Regions from separate parts of the Rhodoplanes sp. SY1 genome, predicted to be linked through region 1. Evidence: riboswitches for the same ligand, from Rfam matches in the RefSeq annotation. Region 1 holds a riboswitch; each other region holds the start of a gene.
What was found. Region 1 has a riboswitch for cobalamin ahead of ABTU92_RS03405 (cysteine-rich small domain-containing protein). Riboswitches for the same ligand answer to the same signal wherever they lie in the genome.
Positions count from the first base shown of each region.

Region 2: another riboswitch for cobalamin. It lies ahead of ABTU92_RS21055 (energy-coupling factor ABC transporter permease); the one in region 1 lies ahead of ABTU92_RS03405 (cysteine-rich small domain-containing protein).
Region 3: another riboswitch for cobalamin. It lies ahead of ABTU92_RS16855 (TonB-dependent receptor); the one in region 1 lies ahead of ABTU92_RS03405 (cysteine-rich small domain-containing protein).

Region 1 is NZ_JBEOMB010000009.1:29,734-36,763, reverse strand. Features, by position in the region: gene ABTU92_RS03425 (TonB-dependent receptor family protein) at 1-2,044, opposite strand, end outside; gene ABTU92_RS03420 (DUF2149 domain-containing protein) at 2,053-2,481, opposite strand; gene ABTU92_RS03415 (MotA/TolQ/ExbB proton channel family protein) at 2,478-2,993, opposite strand; gene ABTU92_RS03410 (phosphopantetheine-binding protein) at 3,065-3,490, opposite strand; cobalamin riboswitch at 3,627-3,852, shown strand; gene ABTU92_RS03405 (cysteine-rich small domain-containing protein) at 4,034-4,450, shown strand; gene ABTU92_RS03400 (cobyric acid synthase) at 4,447-6,033, shown strand; gene ABTU92_RS03395 (hypothetical protein) at 6,320-6,922, shown strand.
Region 2 is NZ_JBEOMB010000089.1:754-7,783, forward strand. Features, by position in the region: gene tcuA (FAD-dependent tricarballylate dehydrogenase TcuA) at 1-701, shown strand, start outside; gene tcuB (tricarballylate utilization 4Fe-4S protein TcuB) at 688-1,809, shown strand; gene ABTU92_RS21050 (aminotransferase class I/II-fold pyridoxal phosphate-dependent enzyme) at 1,780-2,823, opposite strand; cobalamin riboswitch at 3,009-3,255, shown strand; gene ABTU92_RS21055 (energy-coupling factor ABC transporter permease) at 3,330-4,004, shown strand; gene ABTU92_RS21060 (energy-coupling factor ABC transporter substrate-binding protein) at 4,001-4,303, shown strand; gene cbiQ (cobalt ECF transporter T component CbiQ) at 4,287-5,018, shown strand; gene ABTU92_RS21070 (energy-coupling factor ABC transporter ATP-binding protein) at 5,015-5,857, shown strand; gene ABTU92_RS21075 (cobyric acid synthase) at 6,057-7,030, opposite strand, start outside.
Region 3 is NZ_JBEOMB010000061.1:6,562-13,591, forward strand. Features, by position in the region: gene ABTU92_RS16830 (DUF2336 domain-containing protein) at 1-38, shown strand, start outside; gene ABTU92_RS16835 (Hpt domain-containing protein) at 167-877, opposite strand; gene ABTU92_RS16840 (response regulator) at 891-1,439, opposite strand; gene ABTU92_RS16845 (NAD kinase) at 1,679-2,461, opposite strand; gene cutA (divalent-cation tolerance protein CutA) at 2,539-2,874, shown strand; cobalamin riboswitch at 3,102-3,309, shown strand; gene ABTU92_RS16855 (TonB-dependent receptor) at 3,496-5,706, shown strand; gene ABTU92_RS16860 (acyl-[ACP]--phospholipid O-acyltransferase) at 5,911-7,030, opposite strand, start outside.

The DNA of each region.
Region 1 (7,030 bases):
CGTCGACGACGGGCCGCGTCTTGAAGCCGGCCTCGACGCCGGTGCGGCGCGTCTTGTCGACGTTGAAGGCGACCAGGCTGTTGGCGTTGCTGCAGGCGAACTGGCCGCGCAGCTGCGCCTGCTGAGCCGCCGTGAAGCGCGACAGCGGGATGAAGTTCAGCGCGCAGGCGGACAGGATCTCGTCGTTCAGCCGCATGTCGTAGACGGCGACGTCGTAGCGGAAGCGGTCCCAGCCGCCGCGCACGCCGATCTCGCCCGTCCAGGCGCGCTGCATGGCGAGGTTGTCGATCATGTTCAGCGTGCCGGCACGCAGGCCGTTGACGGTCTGCTGCAGGGTCAGGAGCGAACTGATGTCGCCGGCGTTCGGCACCTCGGTGCTGCGCGCGATGTTGGCGTAGACGAAGTGGTTCGGCTGATACTCCCAGTTGACGCCGAACTTCGGATTGAAGGCGGAGAAGTCGCGCTCGTAGTTGCGCAGCCCGTTCGACGAGGCCGGGCCGATGCCGACCCCGCCGGCCGGGCTCGCCTCGGTGCCCGACGCGATCCGCGGGCCCGCATAGCCGTCGTGATAATTGCGGTCGGTCCAGAACGCCTGGGCGCCGGTGAACAGCTTCACGCGCGGCATCACCTCGATCGCCGCCTCGCCGTAGCCCTCGTGGAACCAGGCGTGGAAGGCGTCGTCGTAGACCAGCGACGCCTTGGTCGTGCCGCGCGTGCCCTTGGCCCACTGATAGGTCTTGTAGCTCGCGTCCTCGTAGGTCGGGCGATAGCCGAAGACCAGCTCGGTCGGCCGGCCGATCAGCTCGTTGCGGTTCTCCAGGCGCAGCGAGACGCCCCAGTCGGTCCACACCACGTCCTGGATGCCGGCGGACGCGCTCGGCAGGTGGTCGAAGGCGGAGCGCAGGAAATACGGCGCGATCTCGACCGAGGTCTGGTCCGAGCGGATCACGGTCTTGTTGACGACGCGCTGATACTCGTAGTTCGCCCGCAGGTCGTAGGGGAACGAGGTCTTGTTCGGGTCGTAGCCGGACTGGCGATAGCGCGAGAGCTGGCTCAGCGGCACCGAGGTCGGCAGCTCCTGCAGGTTCTTGCCGATCGCCACATAGGTGCGGTTCTCGATGTTGTCGGTCGGCTGCCAGCCGAAATTGCCGCTGAAGCGCGGCGCGTAGTTGCGCGAGTTGAACTCGTAGCCGCCGTCGAAGTGGTCGTTGACCTGGACGTAGAAGTCGTACTTGTCCTTGAAGCCACCGAGCTCGATCTGGCTCTCGCGGAAGCGGTTGCTGCCGACCGCCGTGGAGATCGTCGCGCCCGGCGCGGTGCGGCCGGTCTTGGAGACGAGGTTCAAGGCGCCGCCGGTGGCGAGCGCGCCGTAGCGCAGGCTGCTCGCGCCGCGATAGACCTCGATGTAGTCGGTCGATTTCAGATCGAGGAGCGGCAGCGTGACGCCGGTGACGAGCCGGCCGAGCGGCACGCCGTCGGCGAAGGCGCGCACGCCGCGGCCGCCGCGCGGCCCGGCCTGCGACGTGTCGCTGCCGCGGATCGAGATCGATCCGAGGCTGTTCTCGCCGCCGCGCTGGCCGATCAGCACGCCCGGCACCTCGTCGAGCACCTGGCGGAGATTGGACTTGGTGCCGGGATCCTGCTGCGTCACCGAGACCACCGACTCGGCGCCGGGGCGGCGCAGCGCGCGGCGCGCCTGCAAGGCATAGGGTGGCGGGTTGACCGGCTGGGTCTGCGCCGCCCCGTCGGCCGTGCCGGAGCCGGTGCCCGCGACCGGCACGGCCGTGGCGGTGCTGCCGCTGCGGGGGCCGCGCGCCGTTCCCGAGGCGGGCCGCGCCGGCGTCACGCGCGGCTTCGGCACCGTCACCACCACGGTCTCCAGCAGCACCGGCTCGCTCGCGCCCGCGCCGCCGGCGCCGCTCGTGGCGCCCGATGACGCCGGCGTCGCCGGTGGCGGCTCGGCCGTCTGGGCGAGAGCGGCTGCGGGCAGCAGCGCGACCGTGGACAGGAGAACGGCGTTCAGGGACATGCAGGCGATACGCATGGCGGGCCTCACGGCGAGGGCGATGGCGGAACGGGGCGGGGCGAGGGGAGGGGGCCGCGCGGGGCGGCCGGGCCCGATGGCATCCGGCGGCCGGGCGTCGCGGCCGGGGCGCCGCCGGACGGCGCAGTCTCGGGCACGTAGACGAAGGAGCCGTCCTTCAGCCGGTAGGCGATGCCGGCCCGCACGCCCTCGCCGCTGCCGATCTCCTGCGTCGACGTGTAGGTCTCGATCTTCTCGCCGTCCTTGACGACGATCTGCATGTCGGGCCGGCCCGGGTTCTTCACCGCGACGGCCGTCTCGGACGCGAACGGGTTGAGCGGGTTGACGGCGATGATCATCATCAGCGCGCCGATCATCACCAGGAACACGTCGACCAGGTTGACCACCGAGAGGATCGGGTCGAGCTCCTCGTCCTCTTCGAGAATGCGCAGCGTCATGGCCGGGCCTCGATCCGCCGCTTCACCGCGACCAGCTCCTCGGCGCACCAGCGCCGCCGCACCGAGGCGATCCAGAAGCACAAGCAGGCGGCGGCGAGCGCCAGCACCACGGCCGCAAAGGCCGAGCGCAGAAGCTCGCTCATCTGGGCGACGTCGTTGCGGGTGAGGGCGACGAGCGCCGGCCCCATCGGGATCAGCGTGGCGATCAGCCCGAGCATCGGCGTCACCCGGGTCGCCACCCGGATCAGCTCGAGCTGCTTCATGGCGGCGACGTCGAGCTCGTCGAGCGTCAGCGCCGGATCGTCCGCATAGCGCCGCGCCAGCGGGTAGCCGCCGCCGAGCGCCCCGAAGCCGCCGGCCGCGGGCGTGCGGAAGCCGCGGCGGCCGCGCCACCGCAAGGCCCATTGCACGACGAGCCGCCCGCTCTCGAACAGCGAGAGCAGGAACAGCGCCTGGATGGCGAGCTGGACGGGGGTCAGCAGCAGCTCGGAGAGCTGCGTAAAGAACGACATGGCACGACTCCGCGGGCGCTTTCCGACCGTCCGGCCCTTGGGTCTCCGACGGTCGGCGCCTCGATCCTGAATTAAATGTTATATCGTAACAATCTCGGCGCGATTGCAAGAGCGGATGAGCCCTGCCGGGTTAGCTCCCGGACGCTGTGATATTTCTGCATCGCGACCGGAGAGCCCGACCGGCTCTGTCTCGGCTTCGAAGGCTCCTGCTCGTCTCTCCGGACGCCGTGGAGCAGGCAATTCCTTCGCAGCTCGTCGCGCAGCCGCCCGTGCGCCTCGATGAGCAGCACCGAGGTGGCGCCCAGCTCGAAGAAGCTCTCAGTTGGCGGGATGTCGGCGCGGCCGAGCAGTCGGCCGAACACGGTGGCGATCCGGCGTTCCAGCAGCGACGCGGGTCCTGCCGACGGCGCCGCGGCGGCGAGCACCGGCAGGGCGCGGCGGTCGATCTTGCCGTTGACGGTGAGCGGCGGCGAGCTCGCCGGACTCGGCGTCCGCACACATCGTCTCCAGCTGTTCCGTCCGCGCGGATGCCGTGATGGCGCGCTGATCGCGACGGCCGGATCGGCGCGGTCGTGAGCCGTCGGTCTCGCAGTTCCGGAAAAGCCCGGCCTTGCACCCCGGCCGCCTTCGTGCTCATTTGAAGGCGTCTTCGGTGCCTCTCGTCGAGAGGTGAAACGGGAATGCGGTCCGGCGAACGTTCGTCACACGAGCGTCTCGCCAATGCCGCAGCTGCCCCCGCAACTGTAGACGGATCGTCGCCGATCGGAGCCACTGGGACGCCATCAGGCCATGTCCCGGGAAGGTGATCGGAGACCATGATCCGTGAGCCAGGAGACCGGCCGAAGACGCTGGTCCATTCCGTTCGACGGCGGGTCGAAAGGGGAGCGCTAATGATCATCGAATTCTGATTCCGCTTTTCACGTGATCGGTCCGCGCACGATCGGCATCGGGTCGGTCGGTGGCGCGAATGCCCGTGCGGCCTTGCCGTTCGAGCGAAGCCGATCGTCATCCGCATCCGCGGCGCATCGCGTCGGCGGGCGATGTCGCTTGCCGGCAGAACCTCTGCCGCGCATTTCGCGCTGGTGACGACGTCGCCGCTGCGCTCGCTGTTGCTCGGGCCTCGCATGCAGCCGAAGGACACCACCACCAACGAAGCCTTCAAGGGCTTCACCAACACGGCCTGTCCGTTCCTGCCCTGCCACACGGGCGTGCGCGGACAGTTCAACTGCCTGTTCTGCTACTGCCCCTTGATCGCTTACCGTTGTCCCGGTCCTTACAAGGTCTTTACCGATCGCAATGGGATCCGCCGCAAGGACTGCTCGGATTGCACCCTGCCGCACAACGGCTACGGCGGCGCCTGGAATTTCATCCAGAAGTGGCTCGAGCGGCCCGTGGTCTGGGACGGACACGAGCAGACGCGGCGTTATCAGATGAAGCCTCCTCGGACCAGATCATGACCATCGACGTCAATGCCCAGATCGCCGGCCTCGTCTCCCGCATCGCCTTCACGCCCGCCGCATTGCCGCTGCCGCGCCGCGCCCGCTCCTTGATGATCCAGGGCACCGCCTCGGATGTCGGGAAGAGCATGGTGGTGGCCGGCCTCTGCCGCGCTTTCACGCGCCGCGGCCTCGTGGTGCGGCCGTTCAAGGCGCAGAACATGAGCAACAACGCCGCCGTCGCGGCCGACAGCGATCTCCCCCCGGGACCGGATGGAGAAATCATCTACGGCGAGATCGGCCGGGCCCAGCATCTGCAGGCCCGCGCCTGCAAGGCGGCGCCGTCGATTCACATGAACCCGGTGCTGCTGAAGCCGCAGACCGACATCGGCTCGCAGGTCGTCCTGCGCGGGCGCGTGCTCGGCAACTGCCCGGCCCGCATCTATCACCGCATGCGCCACGGCATGATGCCGGCGATCCTCGACTCACTCGACCGGCTGCGCGCCGAGGCCGACCTGGTGCTGGTCGAGGGCGCCGGCTCGGGCGCGGAGATCTACCTGCGCCGCTCCGACATCACCAACATGCACCTCGCCGAGAAAGCCGACCTGCCGGTCGTGATTCTCTCCGACATCGACCGCGGCGGCACCATGGCGGCGCTCGTCGGCAGCCACGCGCTGCTCGATCCGGCCGACCGCGCCCGCGTGGTGGGATACATCGTCAACAAGTTCCGCGGCGACTTCTCGCTGTTCGATCCCGGCGTCAAGACCATCACGGCGCAGACCGGCTGGCCGTTCCTCGGCGTGTTGCGCTGGTTCCCGATCGCCGACCGGCTGCCGGCGGAGGACTCGCTCGCGCTGGAGCGCTCCGCCGAGTTCGGCGGACGGGGCCTCGTCGTCGCGGTGCCGCGGCTCTCGCGCATCGCCAATTTCGACGACCTCGATCCGCTCGCCGCCGAGCCGGGCGTCGCGCTGCGTTTCGTCCAGCCCGGCAATCCGATCCCGGTCGACACCGACGTGATCATTCTGCCCGGCTCGAAGGCGACACGCACGGATCTCGACGTGCTGCGCCGCGAGGGCTGGGACATCGACATTCTCGCTCATGCGCGCCGCGGTGGCCGCGTGATCGGCCTGTGCGCCGGCTTCCAGATGCTCGGCCGCGTGGTGCGCGACCCGCAGGGCATCGAGGGCGCGCCTGGCGAGACGGCCGGCCTCGGCCTGCTCGACGTCGAGACCGAGATCGGCGACGACAAGCGCCTCGTCGACATCGACGCGGTGGATCGCCTCAGCGGCTGTCGCGTCACCGGCTACGAGATGCACATGGGGCGCACCACGGGGCCGGGTCTGTCACGACCGTGGCTGATGCTGGACGACGGGGCAGGGCGCGCCCGGCCCGAGGGCGCCGTGTCGGCCGACGGCCGCGTCGCCGGCGCCTATGTGCACGGCCTGTTCGGCGCCGATGCGTTCCGCGGCCACTGGCTCCGGTCGGTCGGGGCGCAGGCGTCCGGTCTCGACTTCGCGCAGCGCACCGAGGCGGCCATCGAGGCGCTCGCCGACCACTGCGAGGAGAACCTCGATCTCGACGCGCTCCTCGCGCTCGCCCGCTGACTGCGGGTGTAGCGAGGGCTATGGCGGCCGATCGACGGATCGTTCCGACACTGCGGTCTCTGCATTCCGGAGGAGGTCCACTGATGACATGGGCTATCGCGTCGCGGCAGAATGGTGCCGTCAGCGCCGGCGCGTGTCGCTCTGCTCGTCGTCCGGCATCTGCGGATTGCCGGCGGCCCGGCGCGGGCTCGCCGTCGCCGCGTGCTCGCGGGCGCGGTTTGCGAGGGCCGCTCGATGCTGCTTGGTCCGACCTCTCGCGTGCCGATGCGCGGCTGATCACGCCGACATGGCCGAGCGCCTGGAAGAACGTCGTCGGCCGCTCGAACCCCGTGCCGGCGAGAACGCATGTGAGCCGTCCGCCGTCGATCGGATGCCAGTTGCCGGCGATCCGCTCGAGCATGCCGTCGGCCTCGGCCGCCACGGCGCCGCCGCGGATCGCCCAGCGGCGATAGGCGGTCGCGGTCGTCGCGGCGGTCGCGGTGTCGACGGTCGCGTGATCCATCAGGACCAGCGGTGCCCCGGGCCGCAGCGCCGCCGCGATGTCGCGGAAGAAGGCGAGCTTGGCGCCATCGATGGCGGTGATCCCGGCGATCTTGCCCTGCGCGGCGGGCCCGGAGCCGGGCTGAGCACCGCGAGATTGCCGGGCAGCATCAGGCCGAGGCTGGCGCCGAGCGTCACCATGGCGGCGACCATGGTCCGACAGTCGGAGGCGAGTGAAACGGACGTTGATCCCGCGCAGCGCCGGTTCGGCGACATTGTCGGACATGCACAGGCGGCCGATGTCGGGGACGCGGGTGAGCGCGGCCCCGCGCTTCAGCGCGTCGTCGATCGGCTTGGCAGTCTGGCTCTCGGCGGAGAGTTCGGTGCGCTGGCGGCGATCCAGGCGTGAAGCCCGGTGATGAGCAGCCGGCTCCGCCGTTCGGCACACGGCATCCGGGCTGGTGTCGGTCGCGAGGACCTCGATTCGCCGCGGCCGCCGACCATTTGCGTGCCAACG
Region 2 (7,030 bases), on a different contig from region 1:
TGCGCGGCTCGCCCTACTGCACGGGCCACGGCCTCGATCTTCTGCTCGGGCTCGGCGCCGAGCCGGTCGGCGACCGGGCGAGCGCCCATCTGGTCGCCGTCGACGCGCGCGGGCCTCGTTTCGACGGCGGCATCGTCACCCGGATGACCGGCATCCCGCACGGCATCGTGGTCGACCGCACCGGCCGGCGCCTCGCCGACGAGCGCGCCGACACCCGCCGCACCCACTACGCCCAGTGGGGACCGCGCATCGCCGCCTGTCCGGACCAGCTCGCCTATCTGATCGTCGACCAGGACGGTCTGCGGCGCGTCGGCCCGACCGCGCTCGCCCCGGTCACGGCGCCCTCGGTCGCCGAGCTGGCGCGCCGGCTGGAGGTCGATCCCGCCGCGCTCGATGCGACGGTGCGGACCTTCAATGCCGAGGCGGCGGAGCGCGAGCCGGCGGTGCGGCCGCTGGCGGCGCTGCCGCTCGCCGCCTGGCCGCTGCTGCCCGGCCTCACCTTCACGCATTTCGGCGTCGCCGTGGACACCGGCATGCGGGTGCGGTTGCGCGGCGGGCGCCGCAGCGAGCGGGTGTTCGCGGCCGGCACCACGATGGCGGCCAACGTGCTGCGCCACGGCTATCTGGCCGGGCTCGGGCTCACGCTCGCGGCCGTATCGGGCCGGATCGCCGGCGAGGAGGCCGCCCGTGCCGCCGCGTGAGGTCGCCGAGGAGGCCGAGCGGGTGCTGCGGCTGTGCAGCGCCTGCATGTATTGCGACGGCGTCTGCGCCGTGTTCCCGGCGATCGCCGGCAAGGCGACCTTCTCGCTCGCCGACGTCGCCCATATCGCCAATCTCTGTCACGCCTGCCGTGGCTGCTGGCACGCCTGCCAATACGCGCCGCCGCACCCGTTCGCCGTCAACGTGCCGCAGACGCTCGCGGCCGCCCGTGGCCACACCTACGCGGACTTCGCCCGACCGCGCTGGCTCGCCGGCGCGTTCGGGCGGCACGCCTGGATGCCCGCGGCCGTGGTGGGCGCCGCCACGGTCGCGGCGCTTCTCCTGGTCGTCCTAACGGTGCCGCGTGAAACCCTGTTCGGGGTGCATCGCGGCGGCGGGGCGTTCTATCAGGTCGTGCCGTGGGGCGTGATGACGACGGCGGCCGGCCTCTCGTTCGTCTGGGCCGTGGCCGCCATGACGGCGTCGACGGTGGCGTTCTGGCGGGCGATCGCGCCGCCGGTCTCCGCCCGGGTCGTCAAGCGGGCGCTGTGGCCGGCGCTCTTCGACATCGTGACGCTGAGCAATCTCGGTGGCGGCGGCCCCGGCTGCAACGACGTCGACGGCCGTTTTTCGCGCGAGCGGCGCATCGCGCATCACGTGATGGTCGGCGGCTTCGCCCTGACCATCCTGTCGACGCTCTCGGCGGCACTCTGGCATCACGTCGCCGATGCACCGGCGCCCTACCCGGTCTTCAGCCTGCCGGTGCTCGCCGGCACGATCGGTGGCGTCCTGATGCTGGTCGGCATCGGCGGGCTCGTTTCGGTCGAGCTGCGCACCGACACGGCGGCGACCGAGCCGGGGGAGACGCGGCTGAACCTCGTCTTCCTGGTGCTGCTCGGGCTCGTGGCGGCGAGCGGGCTCGCCGTGCTGGTGTTGCGCGAGACCGTGCTGATGGGCGTCACGCTGACGCTCCATCTCGGGCTCGTCACCGGCTTCTTCCTGGTGCTGCCGGCGAGCAAGATGATGCACGCACCCTACCGAGCGGCGGCGCTGCTGCGCGCCGCCATCGATCGCATCGCCTCACCGCCCCGGCGCAGCGGCGGCGAGTGAGCGGCAGGCGGCGGCGAGCCGCGCGAAGGCCAGCTCGTCCGCCGGCAGGCCGAACCGGTACCTGTTCGGTGTATGGGGAAAGCCGCGCACCAGAATGCCGGCATGCGCGAAGGCGTCGACGAGATCGCGACCCGGCGGGCCTTCGGCGAGGACGAAGAGATCGGTGCCGCCGAGGATGCGCAGGCCGCCGCTCACGAGCATCCCCTCGAGTCGGGCGCGGTCGGTGGCGAGCCGCGCCCGCATCGCCGTCGCCCAGGCCGTGTCGAGGAGCGCCGCGGCCGCGATCGCGCAGGCCGGACCCGACACCGGCCAGTCGCCGAGCCGCCGCCGCCACGGCATCGCGGCCCGCTCCGCCACCGCGACGAAGCCCACCCGCAGCCCGGCGAGGCCGTAGAACTTGCCGAGCGAGCGCAGCACCACCACGCCGTCCGGCAGCCGGTCGGCGGCGAGCAGCGACAGGTCCGGCGTAACGTCGGCGAAGGCTTCGTCGACGATCAGCTTGCGGCCGGCGGCAGTCCACGCCTCGGCGAAACCGAGGAGCGCCGCGCGCGAAACGCTCGCGCCGTCCGGATTGTTGGGGTTCACCAGCACGACGACGTCGAGGTCGCGGGCGGCCGGGTCCGGCAGCGCCGGCAGCGGCCGCACCGTGGCGCCGGTCTCCTCCCAGGCGGCGGCATGCGACGAGTAGGTGCGCCCTACCACGCCGACCCGCAGCTTCGGTCCGAGAACCACCGGCAGCAGCCGGATGGCGAGCTCGCTGCCCGGCACCGGCAGCAGCGCCGTGCCGGCCGGCCGGCCATAGGCCGCCGCCGCCGCATCGGTCAGCCGGTCGAGGTCGCGGCCGAGCGGCAGCCGGCGATACGCCTCGGGATCGACCGCCGGCACCGGATAGGCGTGCGGATTGATCCCGGTCGACAGGTCGATCCACGGGGGCGGGGCGTCCGGATAGAGCCGCTCGGCCTCGTCGACACGCCCGCCGTGCCCGCGCAGGATCGCCTCGTTCCTCGGCTGCATCGGCCCGCCCAATCGGTCGTCTCAGATCGATCTGCCCGAGTCCGCCGCGGACTTCGATCCCGCTGGCGGCCGTCGAGGCCGGCGAGGCTTAGCCCGCCGCCCGCCGCGGTGCAATCGACTGACCGCGCCGCGACCTGTACGGGCAACAACGGACAGTCCGATGCTTGCGCCGGCACCCGCCGTGCGCCTAATGTCGCCGCGATGGTTCCTCGCGCCGCTGCTTCGACGCGAGGTGAAAAGGGAATGCGGTGCGGCGCCCCGCGGGCGCTCAGGCCGCAACTGCCCCCGCAACTGTAAGCGGCGAGGCTTTCGCGCGAGTTCGTCACTGGCCGCAGTCTCCCCCTCCGATCGGGACTGCGCGACGGCCGGGAAGACGGCGCGGGAGCCGCCGAGCCGCGAGTCAGGAGACCTGCCATCGAGGTGGCGTGCGCGAATGGTTCCGGGCGGGGTGTTCCGGGGCCTGACGAGGCGCATGCGCAACCGGCGGGAGGGTTCGCGTGCACATCATGGAAGGCTATCTGCCGGTCGGGCATGCCGCCGGCTGGTTTGCGGTGTCCGCCCCCTTCGTGATCGCCGGGGCGGTCCGGATTCGGCGCATCCTGCGGGACGAGCCGCAAACCAAGATGATGCTCGCCGCGGCCGGCGCCTTCACGTTCGTCATGTCGGCCCTGAAGATCCCGAGCGTCACCGGCTCGTGCTCGCACCCGACCGGGACCGGGCTCGGCGCGATCCTGTTCGGCCCCGCCGTGATGGCGGTGCTCGGCACGATCGTGCTCGTCTTCCAGGCGCTGCTGCTCGCCCATGGCGGTCTGACGACGCTCGGCGCCAACGTGTTCTCGATGGCCATCGTCGGACCGTGGGTGAGCTGGGCGGTGTGGCAGGTCGTCACCCGGCTCGGCCTGGGGGCGAGCGTCGCGGTGTTTTGCGCCGCCATGCTGGGCGACCTCTCGACCTATCTCACGACCTCGGTGCAGCTCGCGCTCGCCTATCCGGACGCGAGCTCGGGCGTGCTCGGCGCCGTGGCGAAGTTCGGCGGCATCTTCGCCGTCACCCAAATCCCGCTGGCGATCGCCGAGGGCCTCTTGACCGTGGTGGTGATCAACGCCCTCGCGGCCTCGCCGGGCCTCCTCGGCGGGATGCGGAACGGCGTGCGCGGCCTTGCCGGGGGGACCGAACGATGATCGCGAAGCGAACCTCGTGGCTGCTGATCGCGCTTGCGGCCGCCATCGTCGCCGCGCCCCTGCTCCTGCCGGGCATCGAGGGCGAGTTCAAGGGCACGGACGATCAGGCGGTGAGCGCCATCGCCGAGGCGCGCCCCGGCTACGAGCCGTGGTTCAAGCCGCTGTGGACGCCGCCCAACGGCGAGATCCAGAGCCTGCTGTTCGCCCTGCAGGCGGCGCTCGGCGCCGGCGTGCTGGGCTACGTGATCGGCCGAAGGCACGGCCGATCGTCCGCGTCCGACGATGTCCCCCGTCGATAGGGCGGCCCATCTCAACCGCTGGCGGACGCGTTCGCTCGCCGAGAAGTCCGTCCTGGCCTTCGGCATGATGGCGCTCGCCCTCGCCTTTCCGCCGTTTCCGGTCGCCCCGGTGGCCGCCGTCGTGATGACGGTGGCGACGCTCGTCGGGGCGCGGGTGTCGCCGCGGACCTGGCTCGCCTGCGTGACGGCACCGTTCGGCTTCCTGCTGATCGGATCGCTGTCGCTCGCGCTGCAGGTCGGCACCGCCGGCATCGGCCTCGCCCCGGACGGCCTCATGACCGCAGCCGGAGCGACGGCACGCGCGCTGGCGTGCGTGACGGCGCTCCTGTTCCTCGCCCTGACGACGCCGGCGACCGATCTGGTCGCCGGTGCGCGGCGTCTCGGCCTGCCCGGCGAGATCGCCGAGATCGCCCTCCTGATGTACCGGTTCCTGTTTCTCCTCGGAACGACCGCGCTGGCCATGGACACGGCCCAGGCGGCCCGGCTCGGCCATGCCGGCGCCCGGCGCCGGCTGCGCTCGCTCGGCGGGCTGATCGCCAACCTGCTGCCGCGCTCGCTCGACCGGGCGCGTCGCCTGGAGATCGGCCTCGCGGCGCGCGGCTGGACCGGCGAGATGCGGGTGCTGTCGCGCCGCGCCGCCGTGTCATGGCCGGCGCTGGCGCTCGTCCTCGCGATCGAAGCCGGTGTCGCCGGACTGGGGCTTTGGGCGCGGTGAATCTCCTCGAAGCCCAGGCTCTGACCTACGCCTATCGGGACGGTGGTCCGGCCCTGTCGGACCTCGATCTCGTCGTCCGGCGCGGGCGACGTCTCGCCATTCTCGGCCCCAACGGCGCCGGCAAGACGACGCTGCTCCTGCACCTCAACGGCACGCTCCGGCCGCAGCGCGGCCGGGTGCTGCTCGACGGCGCACCGGCCGGTTACGGCCGCGCCGACCTGACCGCCTGGCGCCGCCGCGTCGGGCTGGTGCTGCAGGACGCCGACGATCAGCTGTTCGCCGCCTCGGTCGAGGAGGACGTCTCGTTCGGGCCGCTCAATCTCGGGCTCGCCGACGACGCGGTGCGCCGACGCGTCGCCGACGCGCTACACGTGATGGGGATCGGCGACCTCGCCGAACGGCCGACCCACATGCTGTCGTTCGGCCAGAAGAAGCGCGTCGCCATCGCCGGCGCCGTCTCCATGCGGCCCGAGGTGCTGCTGCTCGACGAGCCGACCTCGGGCCTCGACCGCGCCGGGCGCGACGGCCTCCTGGCCGCGCTGCAGGCGCTGCACACCGACGGGGCGACGCTGGTGCTCGCGACCCACGACGTCGACCTCGCCTACCGGCTCGCCGACGACGTCGCGCTGTTCGCCGACGGGAAGGTGCTCCGCCAAGGGCCGGCCGAGGAGGTTCTCGCCGACCGCGCCGCCATGGCGGCGGCCGGGCTGGAGTCGCCGTTCCTCCTGTCGCTGGGCCTCGCGGCCCGCGAGGCCGGCATTCTCGGCGCGACCGACCCGCTGCCGAAGACCCGCGAGGCTGTGTTGGCGCTTGTCGCGCGGAGCTGGCGGAAGAGCTGACCGGGGTCGTGAGAGCTGCCTCGGCCGAGGTCTCGTGTCCCGGGCGCGGCGCGCCGCGCCGCGAACCGGGACCCAGGGGCGATCAGCCGAAGCGCCGATCGTGCCGCGCGTCGTGCCGCCCCTGGGCCCCGGCTCTGCGGCGCATCAGGCCTGCGGCCTGCCGCGCCTTGTCCGGGGCACGAGCCCGAGCATCGGTAAATCAGCGCGCGAGCCCGAGCAGGGCCTCGATGTCGACATGCGCCTCGAGATGCGACGCCAGCGCATCGAGGGTCTCGTCGACCATCGCCTCGTAGGCGAGGCCGCCCTGCTCCGCGACGGGCGCGCCGAGGCGAGAGAGCCAGGCGGCGCGCTGGCGATCGTCGGCGAAGAATCCGTGGACGTAGGTTCCGGCGACGCGGCCGTCCGGCGAGACGGCGCCGTCGTCGCGGCCGCCATCCTGCGCGTCGCCCTGCGGATCGTCGAGCCGCACCAGCGGCCGCGCCGTGCCGGAACCCGTCGTGCGGCCCATATGCATCTCGTAGCCGGAGAGCGGCACGCCGTCTTCGACGGTGCGGCCCGTCACCGCGACCAGCGACTTGTCGCCGGTCAACGTCGTGATCACGTCGAGCAGCCCGAGCCCGGCCGCCGTGCCGGGCGGTCCCTCGACGCCGTCCGGATCGGCGATCTCGCGGCCGAGCATCTGATAGCCGCCGCACAGGCCGAGCACCCGGCCGCCGCGACGGACATGCGCGAGAATGTCGACGTCCCAGCCGACCGCGCGCAGCGCCGCGAGATCGCGGATCGTCGTCTTCGCGCCCGGCAGGATCACCAGGTCGGTGTCGGCCGGCAGCGGCGCGCCGTTCCTCAGGAGCACGAGGTCGACGGCGGGCTCGAGCCGCAGCGGGTCGAAGTCGTCGAAATTGGAGATCGACGGCAGCACCGGCACGGCGATGCGCACCTTGCCTGACTTGGCGGAGGACGCAGCCGCGGGCCCGGCCTCGAGCCCATAAATGTCCTCGGCGGGCAGCCGGTGGGCGTCATGAAAATGCGGCACCAAGCCGAGCGGCACCCATCCGGTCTTTTTAGCGATGACCGCCATGCCAGCGGCGAACAGCGACGGGTCGCCCCGCATCTTGTTGACGAGAAAGCCGCGGATCAGCGCCGCATCCTCGGGCTCGACCACGGCCGCGGTGC
Region 3 (7,030 bases), on a different contig from region 1:
TGGTCGCCGACCTGATGCGGATTCGCCTCGCGGCGTAGCGGCGTAGGGCGGGCGACGCGGAACGCGTTACCCGCGCCGTCTCACGTCGATGAAAACGACCGCTGTCTGGTGACCGATGGAGGAAGACCGCGTGGGCAAGGCGCGTCGCGCCATGCCCACCCTACGGTCAAGGCCCGTCGCTGCGCGGCACGGTCGGCGGGCTCAGCACCTCGTCGTCGTCGGGGAGGCGCCCGCCGTTCTCGCTCTTAAGGTGCTCGTCGACGATCTCGCGCAGCTTCGCCGACAGCGTGTCGGCCAGGACCTCGGCGCGCGCGGTGCCGTGCTCGCGCACGATCGCCCGCACGGCGTCGACATGCTGGTCGACCAGCGCGAGCGGGATGCGCTTACTGTCGATGGTGCGCTCGATCAGCCGGCACAGGCTCGCCGCCGCCGCGGCGGCGCGCGGAAAGCCGAGCGTCGCGGCCTGGCCCTTGATGTCGTGCGCGGCGTGATAGAGCGCCTGCCGGGTCTCGGCGTCGAAGCCCTTCGCCTTGACGGCCTTGCGGGCCGCGTCGAGGCGCTCGCACTCGTTGTCCATCCAGCCGGCGAACTCGCCGGAGAGGGCGGCGAGCGCCCGCTCGGCGTCGGCGACCGGATCGGGCAGGCCGGGCGCGGCATTGCGGGCCCACGCCTTGCGCAGGAGATTCTTCGGCACGATCACGGCGTGGTCGCCGTAATTGGTCACCTTCGGCGCGTCCGGAGTCTTGCTCGACGAAGACTTGCTCGACGAAGACTTGCTCGAGGAAGACTTGTTCGAGGAAGACTCGCCAGCCGACGTCTTGCCGGTCGGCTTTCCGGTCGGCTTTCCGGTCTTGCCGCCGCCTCGCCCGGAGGTCATCGGGTCACCCTGTTCACTCGGTGATCTTCACCCGCTCCAGCAGCGCCTGCTGCGGGATGATCTCGGCCTTCGCCGTGCCCTTGCGGCGCTCGACGCCGACATAGTTCGGGTTCACCAGGCGTCGCCGGTCGGGGCCGAAGAAGGTCTTGGTCTTGATGAAGGGACGCGGATTCACGACCACGGTCAAGATGCGCTGGTAGAGCGCGTTGGCCGAGATCGGCTTGACCAGGAATTCCGTCACGCCGCAGTCGCGCGCCGCCATCACGCGCTTCTTCTCGGAATGGCCGGTCAGCATGATGATCGGCACGAACGGGTTGGCGTTGGCGCCCGGCTGGCGGATCATCTGGGTGAGCTCGAGCCCGTCGAAGATCGGCATCGCCCAGTCGGTGATCACGATGTCCGGAATGTTGTGCGTGAACGCCTCGAGGCCGGCGGCGCCGTCCTCGGCCTCGTAGACCTCGCGGGAGCCGAAGCCGTGCAGCAGCGTGCGCAGGATGCGACGCATGTGCGCGTTGTCGTCGATCAGAAGAAACCGCAGCCGGTTGAAGTCGATGCGGACCATGGCTCACGCGAGACTGACACGATGCCTGAAGGATCAGGCTCGATCCTGCCCGCGAAGCTTTAAGGAAGGGTTTAGGTTAACCGGGCGGGGGCGGACGCCATTCGGTTGTCGATATCAGAGCACGTCATTCCGGGGCGCCGCGCAGCGGCGAACCCGGAATCCAGCCCCGCAGTCCGTGCATGCCACTGGATTCCGGGTTCGCGCCTTGGGCGCGCCCCGGAATGACGGAGCTCGTCGCCTCAATGGCTGAACTGCTCGCGCAGGATGCGCTCGTCGAGATTGTGGCCGGGGTCGAACAGCATCAGCATCTCGATCGCGTGGTCCATGCGGATCTCGACGTGCTTGACCGAGCGCACCTCGTCGTGATCGGCGACGGCGGCGACCGGCCGCTTGTCGGCCTCCAGCACCTCGATCGTCACCACGGCGCTGTCGGGCAGGAGCGCGCCGCGCCAGCGCCGCGGCCGGAACGCGCTGATCGGGGTCAGTGCGAGCAGCGGCGAGCCGATCGGGATGATCGGTCCGCCGGTCGAAAGATTGTAGGCCGTCGAGCCGGCCGGCGTCGCCACCATGATGCCGTCGGCCGTGAGCTCGCGCAGCCGCATCTTGCCGTCCACCATCACGTCGAGCCGCGCCGCCTGGTAGGTCTGGCGGAACAGCGACACCTCGTTGATGGCGCGGTGCTCGTGGCCGCCTCCGTCGACGTCGAGGGCGCGCATCAGCAGCGGGTGGATCACGGTCGCCTCGGCGTCGTGCAGGCGCTCCTTCAGCCCGTGCTCGTGATACTCGTTCATCAGGAAGCCGACGGTGCCGCGATGCATGCCGTAGATCGGCTTGCCGGTGCTCATGAAGACGTGCAGGGTCTTGAGCATCAGGCCGTCGCCGCCGAGCGCGACGATGACGTCGGCCTCGTGCGGATCGACATTGCCGTAGCGCTGGGTCAACCGGGCGAGGGCCGCCGTCGCCTCGGGGGTCTGGCTCGCCACGAAGGCGATCCGCTCGATCTCGGCAGGCAGATGGGTCATGCGCGGCTCGTGCGGCGGATCGTTCGGTGGTTCGTGCGATACCGGCGCCGCACCGCCGCCGACGCGAAGGAGTGGCGATGGAACGGGTGGTGTTCGTCTATACGACCTTTCCGGGGCTTGTCGAGGCGGAGGAGACCGGACGCGCGCTGGTCGAGGCGCGGCTCGCCGCCTGCGTCAACATCCTGCCCGGCATGGTCTCGCTCTATCGCTGGGAGGGCGCGATCGAGCGCGGCGAGGAGGTCGTGATGCTGATCAAGACCCGGGCGTCGCGCGCCGAGGCGGTGCGGGCCGCCGTCAAGGCGCGCCATTCCTACACGACGCCGGCCATCCTGGTGCTGCCGATCGAGAGCGTCGACCAGGCCTATCTCGGCTGGCTCCTGGCGGAGACCAAGGCGGACGACGCCGAGGACTGAAGACCCGTGTTCCAGGATGCTCCGGACGCCGTCATTCCGGGGCGCACCGAAGGTGCGAACCCGGAATCCAGCGGGCGAATCCGAAGGACTTGGTTGGATTCCGGGTTCGTGCGCCTCACGGCACACGCCCCGGAATGACTCTTCCGGGTGTGGGCTTCGCGCAACACTTCTCCGGCTAATGCACTCGGGTCGGGGCCTGCACGATTGACGCGCGGGGCGCGGGCGACCGAAGGTGCGGGTGTGCTGGTTCCCGGCGGGCGACCGCCGGGAGGAAAGAGGGAACACGGAACGCGCCCCGCGAGGGTCGTGAAGCCGTGGCTGGACCCGCAACTGTGAGCGGCGAGCCGCATCCACCGTGGCCACTGGGAAACCGGGAAGGCCGGATGCAGCGACGACCCGCGAGCCAGGAGACCTGCCCGCACAGTCACCCAACCGGTGGGCGGGAAGCCCCATACGGAGCGGTCTTTCGCAGCGGTGACACCGTGACCGGCGCGGGGACCGCTATGCTCGTTCGTCTCGTGAAGCGTTTGGACACCGATCGGCCGGGACGGCCGGACGGGCGTCTTTCGCGTCGGCTCATGCAACGCGAACCGCATGACCCTTTCGCGAAGGACGACAGGAATGACCCACGACCATTCGAACCGCGCTAGGGCGGCCCGCGCCGCCGGCCTCGCCGTTCTGCTCGGCAGCACGGCGTTGCTCGGCAGCGCATTGCTGCTCGCCGGTGACGTGCAGGCCCAGCAGGCGCCGGCGACGACCGACACCGCGCTGCCCGACCTCTACGTCACCGCGACGCGCCTCGGCGGCGGCGCCGGCGGCGCGCTCGGAATCACGGGTGCGTCCACGACCGTGATCACGGCCGAGGAGATCGAGCGCTCGCCCGAGCAGACCATCCCGGGCATCCTGGCCCGCGAGCCCGGTGTCCAGGTCTCGAACCTCTACGGCGGCGTCAACGGGGCGCGCGCCACCGTCGACATCCGCGGCTTCGGCGCCACCGGCGCCCAGAACACGCTGATCCTGATCGACGGACGCCGCGTCGATCTGCCCGATCTGCAGACCTTCGACTGGGGCTCGGTGCCGATCAACGCGGTCGAGCGCATCGAGGTGACGCGCGGCAACTCCGGCGGCGTGCTGTACGGCGACGGCGCCGTCGGCGGCGTCATCAACATCGTCACCAAGAAGGCGACCGGACGGCCGAACGGCGCCCGCGCCGAGGTCGCCTACGGCTCGTTCAACCAGGTCGAGGGCAGGGGCACGGCCTTCGCGTCGAGCGGGCCGCACGCGCTGGCGCTCTATGCCAATGCGGTGCGCTCCGACGGCTATCGCGACAACGGCCAGTATCATCAGACCAACGCCGGCGGCGACTATCGCTACACCCGCGACTGGGGCAGCTTCTATCTGAACACGACGCTGAGCGACCAGGTGCTCGGGCTTCCGGCCGGCCGCCGCGTCGACCCGACGCTCGGCCTGAATCAGCTCGCGACCGACCGCCGCGGCACCAACACGCCGTGGGACTTCGCCAACCAGCAGCAGGCGACGGCGACCACCGGCGTGACCTACGACCTGACGCCGGGCGCCGAGCTGATCGTCGACGGCGGCGTGCGGGTCCGCAAGCAGCAGGCGGCCTATTTCCCGTCCTGCCTCGACACCTTCACGGGCGTCTACAACTCGGCCTGCCGGCAGCAGATCGGCTCCGCCTACGACACGTCCTATTTCGAGTCCTCGCTCGTCACCTCGTCGGTGACGCCGCGCCTCAAGGTCGACACGACGGCGTTCGGCCTGCCGCTGAAGTCGCTGAGCGGCGTCGACGTCTATCACACCGACTATTCGTCGCCGCGCGCCCTGACGGAGGGTGCGGCGCCGCTGCACCAGTACGATCTCGACCAGACCTCGCTCGCCGCCTACACGATGAACACGGTGACGCTGTTCTCCACGACCGACGTCTCGGTCGGCGGGCGCGTGCAGCGGACCTCGCTGTCGGCGCGCGATGCCGTGAACGCGGCGGCACCGGGCTATCTCTACTTCGGCTTTCCGACCGTCGTGCAGGCGAACCCGCTCGACGACACCCAGACCAACCGCGCCTGGCACATCGGCATCGAGCACCGCTTCAACCAGCAGCTCACGCTGTTCGGCCGTACCGCGCAGAGCTTCCGGGTGCCGAATGTCGACGAGCGCATCGGCAGCGCGCCCTACGGCATGCCGAGCAATTTCGCGCTGAAGACCCAGACCTCGCGCGACTGGGAGGCGGGCGTGAAGGTGACGGCCGGCCCGATGTTCCTGCAATGGAGCATCTACGACATGGTTCTGGAGAACGAGATCTTCTACTCGCCGTTCACCACCACCAACGTGAATCTCGATCCGACCCGGCGCTACGGCTCCGAGGCGCTGGCGACCATGCGGGTCTCCGACACGGTGCGGCTGAAGGGCAGCTATGCCTATACGCGCGCCGTGTTCCGGGAGGGCGTCTATGCCGGCAACGACGTGCCGCTCGTCGCGCGCAACACGGCGGGCGTCGGCGTCGTCTGGAACATCCTCGACAGCCGCCTGGTGTTCACCGGCGACGTGCGCTTCGTCGGCTCGCGCCGCATGGACAACGACAGCCGCAATCTCCAGCCGATGACGCCGACCTACACGATCCTCGACGCCAAGATCGCCGGTGAGTGGGACCGCTACTTCTGGTCGTTCGCCGTGCAGAACCTCTTGAACGAGGACTATTTCGACTACGCGGTCGCCAGCCCCTATCCGGACGGCTTCGGCAGCAAGTACGGCGTCTACAACGCCTATCCGCAGCCCGGCCGCACCTTCGTCCTGCGCGTCGGGGCGAATTTTTGAAAGATCGTCGTCGTTCTTTGGGCAGACGACAGATTCACCTCTCCCCAGCGGGGAGAGGTAGGATCTCGCGCGACAGGCGCGAGATCCGGGTGAGGGGGTGCCGAGGCATCCAACTGGCGCCGTAAACCCTCACCCCGGTCGTCCGCTTCGCGGACGCCCGACCCTCTCCCTCAGGGAGAGGGTCTCGGAGGCGCCGGCGTGGCGCTACGCCGCGCCTTCCAGCTTGGCGCGCTCGCGCACCATCTGGACGACGGTGAGGTTGTCGACCTTGCCGGAGCCGAGCAGCGGCATCTTCTCGACATGGACGAACTCGGCCGGGATCAGCATCTCGGAGGCGCCGCGCGACTTCGCGAAGGCGATGAAGTCGGAACGGGTGGCGCCCTTCTGGGTCGTCACCATGATCAGCTTCTCGCCCTTGCGGGCGTCCGGGATGGTGGCGACGGCGTGCAGCGCGTCCGGCCACAGGTCGAACGCGATCGTCTCCACGGCGGCGAGCGAGATCATCTCGCCGCCCACCTTGGCGAAGCGCTTGGCCCGGCCCTTGATCGCCACATAGCCCTCGGCGTCGATGGTCACGATGTCGCCGGTGTCGTGCCAGCCCTCGTGCGGCGGTTCGATCACGCCGGGCTTGTCGACCTTCAGGTAGCCGACCATCACGTTCGGTCCGCGGATGTAGAGCCGGCCGCCCTCGTCGACGCCCTCGACCTTGTCGAGCCGCGCCTCGATGCCGGGGAAGAGCCGGCCGACCGTGCCGAACTTGTTGAACATCGGCGTGTTGAGCGCGATCACGGGCGCCGCCTCGGTGACGCCGTAGCCCTCCAGGATGCGCACCCCGAACTTCTCCATGTAGGTCTTGCGCGTCGCCTCCTTCACGGCCTCTGCGCCGGCGAAGATGTAGCGCAGCGAGCGGAAGTCGTAGGGGTTCGCGGTGCGGGCGTAACCGTTGAGGAACGTGTCGGTGCCGAACATGATGGTCGCGTTGGTCGCGTAGACCAGCTCGGGCACCAGCCGGTAGTGCAGGGGCGAGGGATAGAGATAGACGTGCACGCCGTTGACCAGCGGCAGGATGAAGCCCGCGGTCAGGCCGAAGGCGTGGAACACCGGCAGCACGTTGAACAGCTTGTCGGAGTAGCCGAAGTCGACGATCGCCTTGGCCTGGGCGGCGTTCGACAGGATGTTCCGGTGCGACAGCACGACGCCCTTCGGCACGCCCTCCGAGCCCGACGTGAACAGCACGGCGGCGGGGTCCGACGGCTGCCGCGCCACCAGCGGCGTCCTGAACTCGCGCAGGCCTTTCAGCTTGTCGAGCGTCGTCACGGTCGGG